Regions from separate parts of the Rhizobium sp. IBUN genome, predicted to be linked through region 1. Evidence: predicted binding sites of a transcription regulator. Region 1 holds the regulator's gene; each other region holds the start of a gene.
What was found. Region 1 encodes LexA, which represses DNA repair genes until DNA is damaged. Its sites were predicted from a motif close to TGTTCNNNNTGTGTTCNG; they were not measured.

Region 1 (4,522 bases):
CAGCGGTCCGTTTGGGACAGCGCTGTGAACTGGTTGGACGTGCTTCGAAGCGGAATAGGGGACCGTATCCGCGAAATCCTGCAGGGCGACACCGGCGCCTTCGCCGCTTCTCTTGTCACCGATGAGCGACGTGCGATCTCGCAAGAATCGACCGAGGCTCTGCGGCAGGCGGGGCTGGCTCATATCGTGGCAATCTCCGGCCTCAACATGGCGCTGTCTGCCGGCATCTTCTTCGTCGGCCTGCGCCAGTTGCTGAGCCTGTTTCCATCGTGCAGGCATACCCGACCAAGAAGATTGCCGCTGCCGGAGCGCTCGTGGCGCTGACGACCTACTACATGATCTCGGGCTTCGCGGTATCGGCGGAGCGTGCACTCATCATGATGGCGATCATGCTCGCCGCGGTGTTCTTCGATCGCCCGTCGATAAGCTTGCGCGACATTGTCTTGTCCGCGAGGGTGATCCTACTCCTGTTACCATCCGAGGCCCTGGGCCCGAGCTTCCAGATGTCGTTTGCGGAGACGCTTGCTCTCGTCCCGGGTTACGCGATCTGGTCAAGAAGGCCGCCGCGCGAACATCCCTTGCTGCAGGTCGCCGCAGTAAAGCCCGTCGTTTTCATCATACGCTTCTTTGGTGGCATCCTGCTGACCTCGATGATCGGCGGCTTCTCGACCGCGCTTTTCGCCGTCGAGCACTTCCACCGGCTCAGCGCTTATGGTCTGCCGGCAAATCTCATGGCCATGCCGGTGATCTCTTTCGTGGTGATGCCGATGGGCATGTTCGCTATGCTGCTGACACCGTTTGGCCTCGACGTCATTCCGTGGAAAATTGCCGGTTTCGGGCTCGACATCGTGATCGCCATTGCCCAGATGGTCTCGGCCTGGGGCGGCAATATCGATATCGGCAAATTGCCGGGTTGGTATTTTCCTGTGGCGGTTGCAGGGTTCCTCTTACTTGCCATTCTGCGCACCAAGATCCGCTACCTCGGCGCTGGTATTGCGGCGCTGGCAACAGCGCTTGTTGCGGTTGCGCCGAGCGAACCGCCGCCCGACATCGTCATTGCCGAAGACGGCAATCTCGTCGCGATTGTGAGAGGACAAGTCCTTGCACCGAACCGGCCGCATCCGCCTGACTTCATTTTCGACCAATTGCGAAGGGCGCTCGCCGCGGAGCTAGATCAACCACCGCGATTGTTGGAGGGTGTCAACGCTATCAGGCGGCGGGACAGTCAAGGCAGATCGGAAAGGTTATCTGCCGTGGAATTGCGCAATGCCCGCGATGCGTTACGTCAGGCTGCGACGAGCGCTGAGAACCGATTTGTATGCCTGAAAGGCGCCTGGTGCACAGCCACGCACGATAGCGGCTACGTCGTGACGATCGTCGAAAATCCCGCTTACTTCGGCGCTGCGGGCGATACGGCCGATATCGTCGTGACACCCGCTCGCCTCCGCACGACGGGGTGCCGGTCAGGCGCACTTTTGTTCACCGGCGAAACCTTGCGTCGCTTTGGTGGCGCTGAGGTAAGGATCGACGATCAAGGTAGCCCCGTCGTCACGACGGCCTATACGAGGCTCGACCGCCCTTGGATCCGCCATCGGGCGTATAATTGGCGAAGCGGCACCTTTGACGGCGAGCCGCTTGCCTTCAATGATAGCGGCGAATGAGGCCGACAAGCTTGCCCTGGACCTTGACACGGTCAGGCCCGAAAATGCGCGTCTCGTAAGCCGGGTTCGCCGCCTCAAGTGCAATGGAGGCGCCTTTCCGGCGGAAGCGCTTGAGCGTCGCTTCCTCATCATCGACAAGCGCAACAACGATGTCGCCGGCATTGGCGGTGCTGCCGTTGCGGATGATTACCGTGTCGCCATCAAAGATGCCGGCCTCGATCATCGAGTCGCCCTTGACCTCAAGCGCATAGTGCTCGCCTGGGCCAAGCATGTCCGCCGGAACCGTGATGTCATGGGTATTGTTCTGAATTGCCGAAATCGGTACGCCGGCAGCAATCCGTCCCATGACCGGTACAGAGGCAGAACCGCCGTTGTCACCCTGCGGCGCTGGCTTCGGCGCCACAACTGGCTGTGGTTTGCCGAGGCTGCCTTCGATAACGCTCGGCGAAAAACCGCGGCGGGGCTGCAGGCTCGGGTTATATGCCTCGGGCAGTTTGATGACTTCCAGAGCGCGGGCCCGATTCGGCAGTCGGCGAATGAAGCCCCGTTCCTCCAGCGCGGTAATCAGGCGGTGGATGCCTGACTTCGACGCGAGGTCCAAGGCATCCTTCATTTCATCAAAAGAAGGGGGGACACCGGACTCCTTCATTCGCTCGTGAATGAAGAGAAGAAGCTCCTGTTGCTTGCGCGTCAGCATCGAAGTTGAACCCCAGAGTCGTGAAACAAAGCCAGAACAGACACTATATGTTCCATATGTGTTCCGCAAGTACCTAAATTTTCGTAAAACTTGCCTGCAACTTGCTGAGTTTTTGCGTCTCATTTGACCGAAAGCGTAGAAGGGGGTTGCATTGTCCTGTTGCCCGGCGCACATCTTCGCAAATTCCGGAGAAGTTGCCATGAGCGAAGCACATCCGCTGGACCACATCGTGCTGCCGGTTCCAAATATCAGGCTCTCACGCGAGCGTCTCGGAAAGCTGGGATTCACCGTCGCGCCCGACGCCCGGCACCCGTTTGGGACCGAGAATGCCTGCATATTCTTCGCCGACGAAACTTATCTGGAGCCTCTCGGGGTCGCTAATGCCGAACTGCATGAAGCTTCGGCGCAGAAAGGCAATGTCTTCACCGCGCGGGACCGTGCCTTTCGATTCCGATGTGGAGACGATGGGCTGTCTGCCGTGGTCTTTGCGACGGCGGATGCCGATCGCGACCATGCCCGGTTTCTGTCCGAAAAGATCAATGGCGGCGAGATGCTGCAGTTCGAGCGGCCGATGAAGATGCCCGGTGGCTCGGAGGTGACGGCCGCATTCAAGCTCGCCTTTGCAGTTGACCTGCGCGCTCCCGATTTCTTTTTCTTCACATGCCAACGTGTCAACCCGCTGCCAGCCGACCGGAAAGCCCTGCAAGTGCATCCAAATGGGGTGGTTGGGATCGCAGAGATCGTGCTTGGGGCACCCGACCCCAAGGCGTTTGGACCATTCCTGCGCGCCGCCGCCCACAGTTTGGGAACGACCAATGAGGCCTTCGGTGTGAGTGTGACAACTCCGAATGCCAGAGTGAGTGTTCTCTCCCCGGATGGACTGGACGCCTACTTCGACATCCCTGCGCCTTCCGACGATCGCGGTCTGCGTGGTGTTGCCATCGTTTTCAAAGTCGGCGATCTCGCCGTGACAGAAGCGCAATTGGCTGCTAACGGGATGACCTATACGCGCAAGAACAATCGAATTCTGGTGAAGGCCGCGCCCGGACAGGGCGCTCTCTTCGCCTTCGAGGAGAAACGATGAGCCAGACAAATTCCGAAGTCGTGGTCGGCGAAGGCGCCGGCCGCGTCACCTTTTCGAATTCCGGCAAGCTGTCGCTGATTGCCGGGCCTTGTCAGATGGAGAGCCGCGAGCATGCCTTCATGGTCGCCGGTGTGCTGAAGGAACTGTGCGACAAGCTTGGTCTCGGCCTCGTCTACAAGTCCTCCTTTGACAAGGCGAACCGGACGTCGCTGTCAGCGCAGCGCGGTATCGGCCTCGAAACGGCGCTTGAAGTGTTTGCCGATCTCAAGAAGGAATACGGCTTTCCTGTCCTGACCGACATTCATACCGAAGAGCAGTGTGCCAAGGTGTCCACCGTCGTCGACATCCTGCAGATCCCAGCTTTCCTCAGCCGTCAGACCGACCTGCTCGTTGCCGCCGCCAAGACCGGCCGCGTCATCAACGTCAAGAAGGGGCAGTTCCTCGCGCCCTGGGACATGAAGAACGTCCTCAACAAGCTGAATTCGAGCGGAAATCCGAACATCTTGCTTTGCGAACGCGGTGCTTCCTTCGGCTACAATACGCTGGTCTCCGACATGCGATCGCTGCCTATCATGGCGGCGATGGGCGCCCCCGTGGTCTTCGACGCCACGCATTCGGTCCAGCAGCCGGGCGGGCAGGGCGGTTCGAGCGGAGGGCAGCGCGAGTTCGTGGAGACGCTCGCGCGTGCGGCGGTCGCTGTCGGCGTCGCTGGCGTATTCGTGGAAACCCACGAAGATCCTGACAATGCGCCTTCGGATGGTCCCAACATGGTCTATCTGCGGGATATGCCGCGGCTTCTCGAAAAGCTGCTGGCCTTCGATGCGATTGCCAAGGCGGGATAAATGGATGGACGTGCACGCTGTCAACCGGCGAGCGCCAACCTCGTCTTTGTGGGATATGCCGATCCTGCCGTCCTCTCCGTGCCTTCGAGAGCGAAGCGAGAGAGCAGGTGATTGAGGTGTAGAGCCTCGTTGCCAAGCTCGCGGCAGGCTGCGCTGGTTTCCTCCGCCATCGCGGCGTTTTGTTGGGTGACGCTGTCCATGGTGTTGACGGCGGCATTGACCTCGACGAGCGCGGTCG
Region 2 (4,522 bases), on a different contig from region 1:
GACAAGCACCATGATGATCATCCGTGGCAGAGAGGGCATTTCGGGATGAAGTTTGAGCTGAAATCGGTCGCCGGCAAATCCATTCTCTTCGTGATGGCGGCGGAGGCCGAGTACGGTCCGTTCCTACGCTCCCGCTTCGAACCGCTGATGACGGGGGTCGGTCCCGTCGAGGCGGCAATCGTCCTCACCCGGGCGCTTTCGCAATTAGCGCAGGCCGATGAGTTGCCCGACCTCGTCGTTTCGCTCGGCTCGGCGGGCTCGGCAAAGCTCGAGCAGACCGAGGTCTATCAGGCCACCTCCGTATCCTATCGCGACATGGATGCATCGCCACTCGGTTTCGAGAAGGGGCGCACGCCGTTCCTCGATCTCCCTGCCACCATCGACCTGCCGCTTAGAATCCCAGGCATTCCGGAGGCAAGCCTGTCGACCGGCGGCAACGTCGTGTCCGGGCAGGCCTATGATGGTATCGCCGCCGATATGGTCGACATGGAGACCTTCGCAATCCTGCGCACCTGCCAGGCTTACGAACTGCCGCTGATCGGCCTGCGCGGGATTTCCGACGGTGTCGAAGAGTTGCAGCACATTTCCGGCTGGACAGAATACCTGCATGTCATCGACCGCAAGCTTTCCTATGCCGTCGACAGCCTGTTTACGGCTCTGGAAGACGGCGTATTCTGGTTCTAACCCCTGCGGGATAGGGACAATCAGCACAATAAAATCCTCGGCCGGGGGATTTCGCGCATTGCAAGACCGGGTGCTTTTCATTAAAGGCTCGCCATGACCCAGACAGCACATCCAGACAGCGTCCTCATCGTCGATTTCGGCAGCCAGGTAACCCAGCTGATCGCACGCCGCGTGCGCGAAACGGGTGTCTACTGCGAGATCGTTCCCTTCCAGTCCGCCGAAGAAGGCTTCAAGCGCCTGGAGCCGAAAGCCGTGATCCTGTCCGGCAGCCCGGCCTCGACGGTTGATGAAGGCTCGCCCCGCGCGCCCCAGATCATCTTCGACAGCGGCCTGCCCGTTTTCGGCATCTGCTACGGCCAGCAGACGATGTGCATGCAGCTCGGCGGCAAGGTCGAGAGCGGTCATCACCGCGAATTCGGTCGCGCCTTCCTCGAAGTCGACGAAGACAACCAACTGTTCGAAGGCCTCTGGTCGAAGGGCTCCCGCCATCAGGTCTGGATGAGCCATGGCGACCGCGTGACGGCGCTGCCTGAAGGCTTCAAGGTCGTCGCGACTTCGCCGAACGCGCCTTACGCCTTCATCGCCGACGAGAAGCGCAAATATTATGGCGTGCAGTTCCACCCGGAAGTCGTGCACACGCCCGATGGCGCCAAGCTGATCGGCAACTTCATTCACAACATCGCCGGCATCAAAGGTGACTGGTCGATGTCGGCCTATCGCCAGAAGGCGGTCGAAGCGATCCGCGAGCAGGTCGGCGACAAGCGCGTCCTCTGCGCCCTTTCGGGCGGCGTCGACAGCTCGGTCGCAGCACTACTGATCCACGAAGCGATCGGCGACAAGCTCACGTGCGTGCTCGTCGACCACGGACTGATGCGCAAGGACGAGGCGGCCAACGTCGTCGCCATGTTCCGCGAACACTACAATCTGCACCTCATCCACGTCGACGCATCCGACAAGTTCATCGGCGAGCTCGAGGGTGTTTCCGATCCAGAGACCAAGCGCAAGATCATCGGTCGCCTGTTCATCGAGACCTTCGAGGAAGAGGCCAAGAAGCTCGGCGGCGCCGACTTCCTCGGCCAGGGCACGCTCTATCCTGATGTGATCGAAAGCGTTTCCTTCACCGGCGGACCGTCGGTGACGATCAAGTCGCACCACAATGTCGGAGGCCTTCCCGAGCGCATGAACATGCAGCTCGTCGAGCCGCTGCGCGAACTCTTCAAGGACGAAGTGCGCGTGCTTGGCAAGGAGCTCGGCCTGCCCGACTCGTTCATCGGCCGCCACCCCTTCCCGGGTCCGGGTCTCGCGATCCGCTGCCCGGGTGGCATCACCCGCGAAAAGCTGGAGATTCTCCGCGAAGCCGACGCCATCTATCTCGACGAGATCCGCAAGGCCGGCCTCTACGACGCCATCTGGCAGGCCTTCGCCGTGCTGCTGCCTGTCCAGACCGTCGGCGTCATGGGCGACGGCCGCACTTACGAGTTCGTCTGCGCGCTCCGCGCCGTGACGTCCGTCGACGGCATGACTGCGGATTTCTATCACTACGACATGGAATTCCTCGGGCGCGCCGCAACCCGCATCATCAACGAGGTGCGCGGCATCAATCGTGTCGTGTATGATGTGACCTCGAAACCGCCCGGCACCATCGAGTGGGAATGATTTGAGAGTCGCCTCAATCGAGGCGACATCCATCAGAAATCAAGTGACTGCTGCACCGGCTTTGGCGGCGCCAGGCTAACGCCTTCGAGCTCCAACATCCTCTGCTTGGACGTTGAGCCGCCGGGCGCGGAGAAGCCTCCGATCTTGTTTCCGGCCGCTAGCACGCGATGGCAGGGGATGATCAAGGCGACCGGATTTTTCGCCATCGCCTGGCCGACGTCGCGGGCGGCCTCCGGCCCTACGCCGAGTTGTTTCGCGAGCGCACCGTAGGTGGTCGTGTGGCCCCAGCCGATCTGGCGGGCAGCATCGTAAACCTGCCTGAAGAAGGCATCCTGACCAGCGAGATCGACCTTCACGGTTGAGAAGTCCGTCGGCTCTCCGCTGAAATAGCGCTTCACTGCGGCAACAGCTTCGGCAACGGCAGCCGTCGGCTTCGCCGGCTCGGCGCCGGGAATGCGGCGAAGGAGCAATCGCTCGGTTGCCTCGGCACTCGACGTCGGCAGCTGAAACCGCGTAATGCCGACATCATTCCAGGCGATGCCGCAGAAGCCACCGCTCGTCTCGAAAATCAGATAGTGATGCATTGCCTGTTGCATGGGTCATTGCCTCCCTGCTGCTCTTCTCCGAAGATCGTGCCGTCGCGGCCCGAATTCAACCCGTTTCTTGCGTCGCAGAAACTTGCTCCGGTCGATCGCTCGCCCGTCTGTTCTTTTTTTGTTCTTGCCATTTCAAGATCAAATGTTAGCAGGCATCTTTCGATTTCGCTTCGCAGAAGACGCGCCAACAACCATCGCGCTTCGCCAGAGAGAGTCTTTTCTTTGCGATAATGCCGGATCCGCAATCGCTCGACGAATGCGTGTCGATCCAGCAGTGGCTACAGCGGGAACACCTTCCCCTCGCATCGCCGCGTCCGCCGGCGGCCGTGCATGTCTCGCTCTATTGTGTCGGCAAGAGCGCCCGCATTCCCGAAGGGGTCATCGCGGCGGCACGCCAGGCAGGAACGGCGATCGAGGCGTGTCAGTTCGAGCTCGTCTTCGACCATATCATCACCTTCCTGCTGCCGCAGGACAACGCGATCGTACTCGCCGGCAATGGCGGACGGGAACTGTGGCAACTGCATGTGCAGATCGCGATCGAGATGCACCGGTTGGGCGCAGACGCCAATCTGAACCCGAACTTTCAACCTCACACCACGCTCCTCTACGACAAGGACGTGGTGCCGCGGATCGCCCTGCGGAGGCCGGTCGTGCTGGCTGCGCGCGAATTCGTTCTGCTGCACAATCGCCGGGGTCAAGCAGACTACGAAGAGCTCGGGCGCTGGCCGCTTCATGCGCGCGGATAACACCTTGCCTCCAGCTATCGAACTCGCTTAAAGCTCCTGCGACAAGGCATCAAGCGGAGAACGACATGAACACGTCCGAGATCATTATTGCCGGTGACACGACGGGTATCGAGTGGCGTTTGCCGGTTCTTCATTTCAATGGCAGCGATCCCAAGGCCCCGAAGGTCTACATTCAGGCGGCTCTCCACGCCAACGAGCTGCCGGGCACGGCGTTGGTTCACTTCCTGTGTGAAAGACTGCGCCAGTCGGAAAACGCCGGTCAGATCAAGAGCGACTTCATCGTCGTCCCGCATGCCAATCCGATCGGGGCGGCCCAGTCGCATTTCGGCGAACTTCAGGGCCGCTTCGATCTTGGATCGCGCACCAATTTCAACAGGGAGTTTCCGCTGATCTCGGTGAAAGATCGCGACGGGTTGCTTGAGGACCTCGAGCGCCGTTCGGCCGTCGAGAAACTGAAGCGCCAGCTGCTGCATATGGCGCTCGGCTGCGATCTGGTGATCGATCTGCATTGCGATGATGAATCCCTGCAATATGCCTATATCGACGATGCATTCTGGCCGGAGGCGGCCGATCTGGCCTCTGCGATGGAGATGGAAGCCGTTCTTCTCTCCGATGGCGAGAGTTCCGCCTTCGAGGAGGCCGTCGGTTTTGCCTGGAAATACGAGATCCTAGAGAAACAATCGCGCCTGCCCGGCAAGCTGTCTGTCACCGTCGAGCTTCGCGGCCGGCGTGACGTCTATCCCGAGATGGCGAAGAAGGATGCCGAGGGATTGTGGAAATTCCTGGCAAGCCGCGGCGCAATCGATGCCCCGGTCTCGCTGCCCGCTTTCGATGGCCCCG
Region 3 (4,522 bases), on a different contig from region 1:
CCGCACCGGATGCCTTTTCGGCGTTTGCGGCAGTCTGTCCGACACTGACCGAAAGCTGTTGCAGCGCCGCCGAGCTTTCCTCGACGCCAGCTGCCTGCTGGGCCGTTCGCAAGGCAAGGTCATCGGAGGCCTTGGCGATCACGTCCGTACCCCTCAGGATCTCGCCCGAGGTTGCCCGCACCGAGCCAAAGGACGTGCGAAGAGCGGCGACGGCGCGGTTATAGTCGTCGGCCATGGCTTTGAAATTACCGGGGAGATCTGGCGGCAGCGTGGCCTCGAGATCGCCGTTCGACAGCGCCTCCAGACCGCGGCGAAGATGATCGAGCGCAACGGCCTGATCCTGCTCGCCCTTTACGCGCTCTTCTTCCAGCTTGCGTCGCTTCTCTTCGAGCGCTTCCAGATAGACCGAGATCGAATAGTCCATATCGAGCATCGCGGCCTTGATGACCGCTGAAAGCTTCTCGGCCAGCACCTTGCCCTGCTGCCTGGCGAACATGGAGGGCCACTGCTTGGCCATCAGGCCCTTCACGAGTTCGCTCATCAGCAGCGCGTAGCCGCCGATATACCAGCGAGGCTCGAGGCCAATACGGGCATGGGTCTTGCCCACCGTGACCACGCCTTTGACGTAGGTTTCGTCGAAGTTGCCGCCAGCCAGATTGGCCCAGTGGTCTTCCTGGCGCTTCTTGGCATGTCCCATATGCGCTTTATCGGCAAAGAAGCTTGCGACCTCAGACGTCCTTGCCAGCTTCGCGTAAAACTTGTCGAGAGCGCCGCCGAGCAACTCCGAGATTGCCGGGCGCATCTCACGCAGCGCCGCGCGGGCTCCGTCGTCCAGCTCGATGAAATCGAGGCGTTGCTTGAGCGTGCTGTCGGACTGCTGGCTGGTCATGATCTCTCTGCTTTGTAATTGATGCAAAAGGGAATTTGACCTGACCTTTTACGCAATATGGTTGAGCAAAGGTTAAATGAACTTGAGATTTGTCAACTGTCGTTTGTTCCCTCTGCGAGCCAATCCTTTCGGAAGCCTTGCGAGTTGTTCACGTTTTGATCTAGCCATCCCACACGAGTTTGTTATGGTGGCGAAATGAACACCAGCTCTGAGTCGTTTCTCCTCGCCCTTTCCCGTATCAGTCCTGCCACGCTGGCGCTCGCCGGAGGCGCGATCGCGGCTCTGGTCTTGTTGCTGATCCTCCTTCTCGTCCGCAGCGGGCAGGTGCGGCGCGAGCAGGCCGAGGTAGCGAGCCTCCGTGCCGCCGAGACGGATGCTCGAATGGCCGAACTTCTGAAAATCCAGGCGGAAATGCACGGGCGCATGTCGACAATGGCCGAAGTGTTCGGCTCGAGGCAGTCCGAGCTCAACCAGGCGATCAACCAGCGTCTCGATGGTATGTCGCAGCGCGTCAGTTCGACGATCAGCGAGCAGACCAAATCGACGCACGAGAACCTGCAGCGGCTGCAGGAGCGTCTCGCCGTCATCGATGCCGCCCAGAACAACATCCAGACACTGGCGAAAGATGTCGTCGGTTTGCAGGCGATCCTCTCCAACAAGCAGACACGCGGCGCTTTCGGCCAATCGCGCATGGAGACGATTGTCGCCGACGGCCTTCCGATGGGGGCCTATGCCTTCCAACAGACGCTTTCCAATGGCTCGCGCCCGGACTGCACCATTCGCATGCCCAACGGCGCACCACCGCTGGTGATCGACGCGAAGTTCCCGCTTGAAGCCTGGAACGCGATCCGGGACGCCGGCGGACCTGACGGAGCCAAGGTCGCCTCGCAGCAGTTCCGCCGCGACATGGAAACGCACATCCGCGATATCTCCGAGAAATATCTGATCCAGGGCGAGACGCAGGACACGGCCTTCATGTTCGTGCCGTCGGAATCGATCTTCGCGGAGATCCACGAGAATTTCGAAGCGATCGTGCAGAAGGCGCACCGGTCGCGCATCGTCATCGTGTCGCCTTCGCTGCTGATGCTCTCCATCCAGGTTATTCAGGCAGTCCTGAAGGATCAGCGGATGCGGGCCCAGGCACACGTCATCCAGGGCGAAGTCGCGAACCTGATGGACGATCTCGGCCGTCTCGACGAGCGTGTCCGCAAGCTGCAGAGCCATTTTTCCATGACGCAAAGAGATGTCGACCAGATCCTCACCTCCACCGATAAGCTCACCAAGCGCGGCGCGAAAATCGAAGCTCTGGAGTTCGAGGGCGGCGACAACAGCAAGGCCGCGGCGCGGGACGGTGATGGCGCGCCAAAATCCGTCGACAGCCGCAGCGGGCTTCTGAAGCTCAGAGTGGTTGACGACGAGTAAGCCCTTCAGGCAGTGTCGCGCTCAAGAAAAGCATTGGACAGGACACTCATGATCACAGTCTTCGGCTCCATCAACATGGACCTCATCGCCACCACCGCGCGCTTGCCGAAGCCCGGCGAAACGGTTGCCGGCAACGGCTTCTCAACGGCAGCAGGCGGCAAGGGCGCCAATCAGGCACTTGCGGCGCGACGCGCCGGCCGAACCGTTCACATGGCGGGAGCCGTCGGCCGCGACGCCTTTGCGGAGCCGGCGGTTGCTCTCTTGAAGGACGCCGGCACTGGACTTGAAACCGTCAAGCAGGTCGACGAGCCGACCGGAACCGCACTGATCCTCGTCGGCGGTGACGGCGAGAACATGATTGCCGTTGTGCCTGGCGCAAACGGCACGATGACGCCGGCCGATGCCAACGTCGCGATCGACGCGATGAAGGAGGGCGACATCCTGATGCTGCAGCTCGAGGTGCCCGTTCCGGCCGTCGAGCGGGCGCTGGCCGCGGCGCGCGCCAAGCGCGTCACGTCCATCCTCAACCTGGCCCCACTGATCGAAGACGCTCCACGCCTCGGCCGCCTTGCCGACATCGTGATCGCGAACGAAACCGAGTTCGAGCGTCTTGCCGGCCAGGAAAACATGGGCACGGCGGATCGCGAGGCCGCGCTGAAACGACTCAATGCGGAGACGGGGCAAACCTTGATCGTGACGCTCGGCGCAGACGGCGTCATCGCAATCCGCGACGGCGTCATCTCCCGTGCGAAGGGATTGAAGATCGAGCCTGTCGATACAGTCGGTGCCGGCGACACGTTCTGCGGCTATTTCGCCGCGAGCCTGGACGAAGGCCTCGATTTCGAGGCATCGCTGCGGCGGGCCGCCGTCGCAGGATCGCTCGCCTGCCTCAAGCAAGGCGCTCAGCCATCGATCCCATCAAGCGCCGAAGTCGCAAACGAGCTATAGGGCAATTCGCCCCGCGACATATCGGGGCGGTTTGCCGTATGCAGCGTCTGTTTTCATTAGATTTCATTCAAATTTAATAGGTTTCCGGCGATGTTCCAGCCATCGCCGGCCTTCGCCAAGGGGTCGGCTTCTGTCACGGCTGCTCCATGAGGGGGCGACGCCTTCGTCCCCTGTGCCGATGAATGCCCCGTACGGCACATCCTTGCTTCCCGAGGAATACATGTTCATCTTTCGCATGAAATCGCTTGCAGCCAAGCTTATCCTCATTACGGGCGTTGCCATCGCCCTCGTCCTCCTCATTTCCAACTTCTTCCTCATCGGCGAGACGCGCAACCGCGTGCGGACCCTCACCATGGACCAGGCTAATCTCGAGGCGAAGGCTATCGCCAACGAGGTTGCCTCATCCGTCGGCGAGCTGGCAGGGGCCGCGCGCTCGATGGCCGGCACGATCGGTCATGGTCAGGAGGGCAAATATCTCGACCGCAAGGCCGTTCTGGACATGCTGAAGGCAAACGTCGAGCGGAACCAGTTTGCCTTCGGCAGCTGGTTTGCCGAAGAGCCGAACGCCTTCGACGGCCAGTCGCCGTCCATGGCCGGCAAGGCCGAATTCGGCGCAGCCAAGGATGGCACATTCAACCCGTACTGGACGAAGAGCAAGGACGGCGGCTTCAGCTTCTCCACCTTCGATTCCGACTATAAGGCTGCCTGGTACGCGCTCGCCGCAGAAAGCAAGAAGGGCGCGCTGTCGCCGCCTTATGCCGAGACGACGACCGGCGAGAATACCGCGATGACGTCCATTGCCTATCCGGTGTTCTCGGGTGGCAAGATGATCGGCGTCAGCGGCGTCGACATCTCCCTCAAATCGCTCCGCGATAAGCTTTCGACGCTCCACCCCTTCGGCTCTGGCCGCGTTACGCTGCTCTCGCAGACCGGCAAATGGATTGTCTCGCCGATTCCCGAGCTTTCCATGAAGGACTATGACGGCGAAGGCACAGATGCCGTGAAGAGCGCGCTTTCGACGCTACAGCCAGCCGTCGTCAAGGACCTGAGCTACGATAGCTACGAGCCCTTCGACCGCGTCGTCTATCCCTTTGCCCTGCCCGACGTGAACACGACCTGGGTCATCCTCGTCGACGTCCCGCACTCGGCCATCAACGCGCCTGTTCAAGATCAAACCTCCATGATGGTTGTCGCCGGCATTCTCGTGCTCGCAGCCGTCATGATTGCCCTCTACCTAGCCGTCCGTTCCCTCGTCCAGCGTCC
Region 4 (4,522 bases), on a different contig from region 1:
CCGCCGCGCATCGAGCGGACCAGCGACATGACGTGACGATAGCGGTCGGGATAGTTCTGCAGCAGCCAGTCGCGAAACAGTGGCGACACCTCGAGCGGGAGACGCAGGATGACATAACCCGCCTCGGTGGCACCCGCCGCGTGCGCCGCATCCAGAATTCGCTCAAGCTCATGGTCGTTGAGCGCCGGAATCATCGGGGCAGCCAGGACCGATGTCTGGATGCCTGCCTCGGAGAGCGCGCGGATGGCCTCCAGCCGGCGCGTCGGCGTCGAGGCGCGGGGCTCCATGGTCCGCGCCAGCTTTCGGTCGAGCGTCGTCACCGACAGTGAAACGCGGACAAGGTTTCTTTCCGCCATCGCCGAGAGAATGTCGAGGTCGCGCAGGATCATTACCGACTTGGTTACGATCGAAACCGGATGGTTCGCCTTTTCCAGCACCTCAAGGATCTGCCGCATGATACGCCATTCCTTTTCGATCGGCTGGTAGGGATCGGTGTTGGTGCCGATCGCGATCACCCGCGGCTTGTAACCGGGCTTCGCCAATTCTCGCTCCAGGAGTTTCGCCGCATCCGGCTTGGCAAACAGCTTGGCTTCGAAGTCCAGACCGGCCGAAAGGCCCATATAGGCATGCGTCGGCCGCGCGAAGCAGTAAATGCAGCCATGCTCGCAGCCGCGATAGGGATTGATCGAGCGGTCGAAGGGAATGTCCGGCGACTCGTTGCGGGTGATGACCGTTCGCGGCTTCTCGATCTGCACGTCGGTCTTGAACGGCGGCAGATCCTCAAGGTTCTGCCAGGCATCGTCGAACGCTTCCCGACGCAGAGGCTCAAAACGCCCGCTCGGATTAAGCCCGGCCGCACGCCCACGGCGGCGGTCGACATCGATCCGCAGGCCGGCAGATACGATCATCGTATCGGCAATATCTGCCGTATGGGCAGGCGCGAATGCGGCCTGCCCTGCAAGGGACTGCTCATTCATCGGATTCTCCGCTGGCGGAAGCTTTGCTTCCATCCGTTCTGATGATTAAATTCCTATCGGCAAAAAGAGAACAATGCAAGAACAAAATGAGGAAAGTGTCGCTGGCAAATTTTTGTGCGGCGCTCTATGAATAGGCAATGTTGACAGTTGTACTGGAATGCCAGGATCAGGAACCGGAACTGGCGCAGACATTATCGGTGTTGGTTGCAGGCGCAGTGGAGGGGCTCGTCAGCGACGTCGTGGTGCTGGACCACGACTCGCGGGATGGAACGTCGAGGGTGGCCGACGCCGCCGGCTGCCGCTTCCATTCACAATGGGATATCAAGGACATAGTGCATTCGGCGCGAGGCGAGTGGCTCCTTTTCGTGGAACCGGGGGCGCGACCGCAGACCGGCTGGATCGACGAGATTGCTGAGTATATGACCCTGAACAAGCTACCGGCGCGGTTCACCGCGTCGCGCGGATACCGACGGCCGTTCCTGCAGCGTATCGGGCGTGCTTCGTCGCCGCTGGAGCTAGGGCTTCTCCTTCCGAAGGCGCAGGCGATCGCTGCCGCAAGAAGCGGAATGCGTCTCGCGGAATTCGCGAAGGGGCAAAAGCTGCGCAAGCTCAGCAGCGAGCTGATTCCATCCTGGGTCGCGCGCGCGGCGCGATAGTAGGTAGGGCGCTGCTCCGCGTGCTACCCATGCAGATAATTGGCGCCCGATACAATTTTGCGCTATAATTTCATCATGGCGCCGCCCGAGCGCCTCGCTTCGTGACGGTCGACCATGGAATGCCGGCAGACGGCAGAACAGGTCAGCGGAAGTCTCCTCTTCTGCCGGTTTCCGGCAAAAGGAGGTGCGTCATGAAACGCAATATGATCCGCGGCCTGATAGCGGCCGTCATATTGACGACATCGATGATCGCGCATCCGCATTCGGCAGCATCGCAGATGATGCGCAGTTGCGCAGGCCGATCCGAGGTCGTCAATTTCCTCGACAAGAATTTTGCCGAGAGACTGACGGCGGTCGGGCTGATCAACCAGAACGCCATGCTTGAGGTCTACGCCGCGCAGAGCGGCACGTGGACGCTGCTCGTCACGGATGTTCACGGCGTAAGCTGCATCCTGCTGTCGGGTGATAGCTGGGATACGATGCCTGCTCTGCCGGGCATAGGGGCATAGAGCGGCAGACGGTCGCCTGCCGAAGCAGTCCGTTACTTGCCGGCGCCGCGCTTCAGATGCTCATCGAGGCGCGGCATGATCTCCACGAAATTGCAGGGCATGTGGCGGTAGTCGAACTGGGATTTCAATATGCCGTCCCAGGCGTCCTTGCAGGCGCCAGGTGAGCCCGGCAGCGCGAAGATGAAGGTCGCGTTGGCAACGCCCGCCGTGGCGCGGGACTGGATCGTCGAGGTGCCGATCTTGTCGTAGGAGATACGGTGGAACACTTCCGAAAAGCCATCCATCCTCTTCTCGAAGAGCGGCTCCAGAGCTTCCGGGGTGACGTCGCGGCCGGTAAAGCCGGTTCCCCCCGTGGTGATGACGACGTCGATATCGTCGCGTTCGGTCCACGCCTTCACGCGGGAAGCGATCGCCTGCCGATCATCGGGGACGATCGCGCGGTCGACCAGCCGGTGCCCCGCCTCCTTGATCCTGGCGGCCAGCGTATCGCCGGAGCGGTCATCGGCAAGCGTGCGTGTATCCGAGACCGTCAGCACGGCAATGCCGACAGGAATGAAGGGACGCGTTTCATCCAAACCCGGCATCATGACCTCCCGCAGTCGTTTCCGTGGCTTCGAAATACCAGTCCGGCCGTTCGCTGTGAAGCGCGGCGGCGGCGTCTTCCGCCGCCGCAAGCGTAGGGAATATACCGTAGCAGGTCGCACCGGAACCAGACATGCGAACGAAAGATGCGCCCTGCTTCTTGAGCATCGTCGAGATCTCGGCAATTTCGGGGAGCAGGCCGCGAGCGACCGGCTCAAGGTCATTGCGCGTAGCGCGTATCGCCTCGACCCAGTTGAAACGCGGCGTCATGTCGAGCGGCGGATTGGCCTTGTTCGTCAGCCTTCGGAAAACCTCGGGCGTTGATACGCCTTTCAACGGGTTTGCCAGCACCATGGCAAAGGCCGGCATGTCGTCGACAGGCACGATTTGATCGCCAATGCCCCTGGCGATCAGCGGTCTGCTCGCCAGGCACATAGGCACGTCGGCGCCAAGTCGAATGGCGATTGCCTCGATGGTCGCGTTCAGAAGCGAGACATTCCAGAGCCGCATCAGACCGCGAAGCGTAGCCGCCGCGTCGGCCGAGCCGCCGCCGATACCGGAGGCAATCGGCAGGTTCTTTTGGAGATGGATGCGGACGGCGGGAGCGGAGCCGCCCTCGCGAGCGATCGCCTCGCGCATAAAGTCCCGAGCCTTCAGGACGAGGTTGTCGTCGCGGCTGTCGTCAAGCGCCTCGGCAAAACGCCCGGAGATCACGAATTCATCTTTATCCGCCAGCGCAAAGCCCAGCCGGTCACCATGTTTGGTGAAGGTCACGAGCGTGTCGAGCCGATGGTAGCCATCGGATCTCTGGCCCGTCACATGCAGGGCCAGATTGATTTTTGCCGGAGCGTCCTCGATGACAGTCACGTCATCGCCCATACTCGCCTCTGGCATCGCCGATCAGGACTTCTTATCGGTAGGCTTCGGTTGGATCGGCGCCGGGTCAGGCTGTTTCTTGTCCGCAGCCTTGGAGTTGTCTGTATCCTGCGGCAGGCCGTTGGCGATCTTGTCCTTGATCTTCGGGATCTCGGATGCCTCAGGGTCGGAGCCGAGCGCGCGGTTCCACTGGTAGACGGCTTCGAGCTTGCGTCCGACGCGCCAATAGGCATCGCCCAGATGGTCGTTGATCGTCGCGTCGCCGGCCTTGATCTGCGCAGCCTTCTCCAACTCCTCCACCGCCTCGGCGAAGCGGTTCAGCCGGAAATAGGCCCAGCCGAGAGAGTCGATGATGTAGCCATCGTCGGGACGCAGGTCGACCGCCTTCTTGATCATCGCCAGCCCCTCGTCGAGGTTCCGGTTCATGTCGATCCACGAGTAGCCAAGGTAGTTTAGAACCTGCGGCTGATCCGGGTTGAGCTCCAGCGCCTTGCGGAAATTCGGCTCGGCCTGGTCCCATTTCTTCAGGCGCTCATAGGCAATGCCACGCTGGAAGAAGACAGTCCACGCGCCCTTGCCCGGCAGTGGGCCGATAACTTCGACAGCCTTGTCGTAGTTTTCGGCCATCGCGGCGTAATCCTTCACGTCCGACAGCACGCTGCCATAGGCGAGGTAGCTGCGAACGTCGTTCGGATCGGAGGCAATCAGGTTCTGAAGGTGCTTGCGTGCCTCTTCCACCTTACCGCCCTGTGCAAGCGCAAGGCCGAGCTGAAGCTCGGAGATGCGGCGCATCGGCGAGTTTTCGGGTACCTGCTGATAGAGCGCGATGGCGCGGTCCATCTGCTCCTGTTTCTCGGCAATGCCACCGAGCATGACGAGCGTATCGGCGCTATCGGGATCCAGCGTCTTGGCGGTCTGCAGG

Region 2: the regulator LexA is predicted to act here: its motif matches at 3,045-3,062, upstream of RHIBUN_RS0104535 (2'-5' RNA ligase family protein).
Region 3: the regulator LexA is predicted to act here: its motif matches at 1,035-1,052, upstream of RHIBUN_RS0105205 (DNA recombination protein RmuC).
Region 4: the regulator LexA is predicted to act here: its motif matches at 1,044-1,061, upstream of RHIBUN_RS0126805 (glycosyl transferase).

Annotation. Positions count from the first base shown of each region.
Region 1 covers NZ_AZNV01000005.1:82,406-86,927, reverse strand. The annotation lists partial or broken gene RHIBUN_RS33155 (ComEC/Rec2 family competence protein) at 1-1,661, shown strand, start outside; gene lexA (transcriptional repressor LexA) at 1,642-2,358, opposite strand; gene RHIBUN_RS0107170 (VOC family protein) at 2,558-3,442, shown strand; gene kdsA (3-deoxy-8-phosphooctulonate synthase) at 3,439-4,284, shown strand; gene RHIBUN_RS0107160 (methyl-accepting chemotaxis protein) at 4,305-4,522, opposite strand, start outside.
Region 2 covers NZ_AZNV01000003.1:93,185-97,706, reverse strand. The annotation lists gene RHIBUN_RS0104555 (PaaI family thioesterase) at 1-49, shown strand, start outside; gene RHIBUN_RS0104550 (5'-methylthioadenosine/S-adenosylhomocysteine nucleosidase) at 46-684, shown strand; gene guaA (glutamine-hydrolyzing GMP synthase) at 778-2,340, shown strand; gene RHIBUN_RS0104540 (methylated-DNA--[protein]-cysteine S-methyltransferase) at 2,373-2,936, opposite strand; gene RHIBUN_RS0104535 (2'-5' RNA ligase family protein) at 3,167-3,682, shown strand; gene RHIBUN_RS0104530 (succinylglutamate desuccinylase/aspartoacylase family protein) at 3,748-4,522, shown strand, end outside.
Region 3 covers NZ_AZNV01000003.1:226,148-230,669, reverse strand. The annotation lists gene RHIBUN_RS0105210 (globin-coupled sensor protein) at 1-889, opposite strand, end outside; gene RHIBUN_RS0105205 (DNA recombination protein RmuC) at 1,085-2,311, shown strand; gene RHIBUN_RS0105200 (ribokinase) at 2,360-3,259, shown strand; gene RHIBUN_RS0105195 (methyl-accepting chemotaxis protein) at 3,480-4,522, shown strand, end outside.
Region 4 covers NZ_AZNV01000041.1:42,365-46,886, reverse strand. The annotation lists gene RHIBUN_RS0126810 (PA0069 family radical SAM protein) at 1-977, opposite strand, end outside; gene RHIBUN_RS0126805 (glycosyl transferase) at 1,115-1,633, shown strand; gene RHIBUN_RS0126800 (hypothetical protein) at 1,825-2,142, shown strand; gene moaB (molybdenum cofactor biosynthesis protein B) at 2,175-2,726, opposite strand; gene RHIBUN_RS0126790 (4-(cytidine 5'-diphospho)-2-C-methyl-D-erythritol kinase) at 2,710-3,618, opposite strand; gene RHIBUN_RS0126785 (tetratricopeptide repeat protein) at 3,625-4,522, opposite strand, start outside.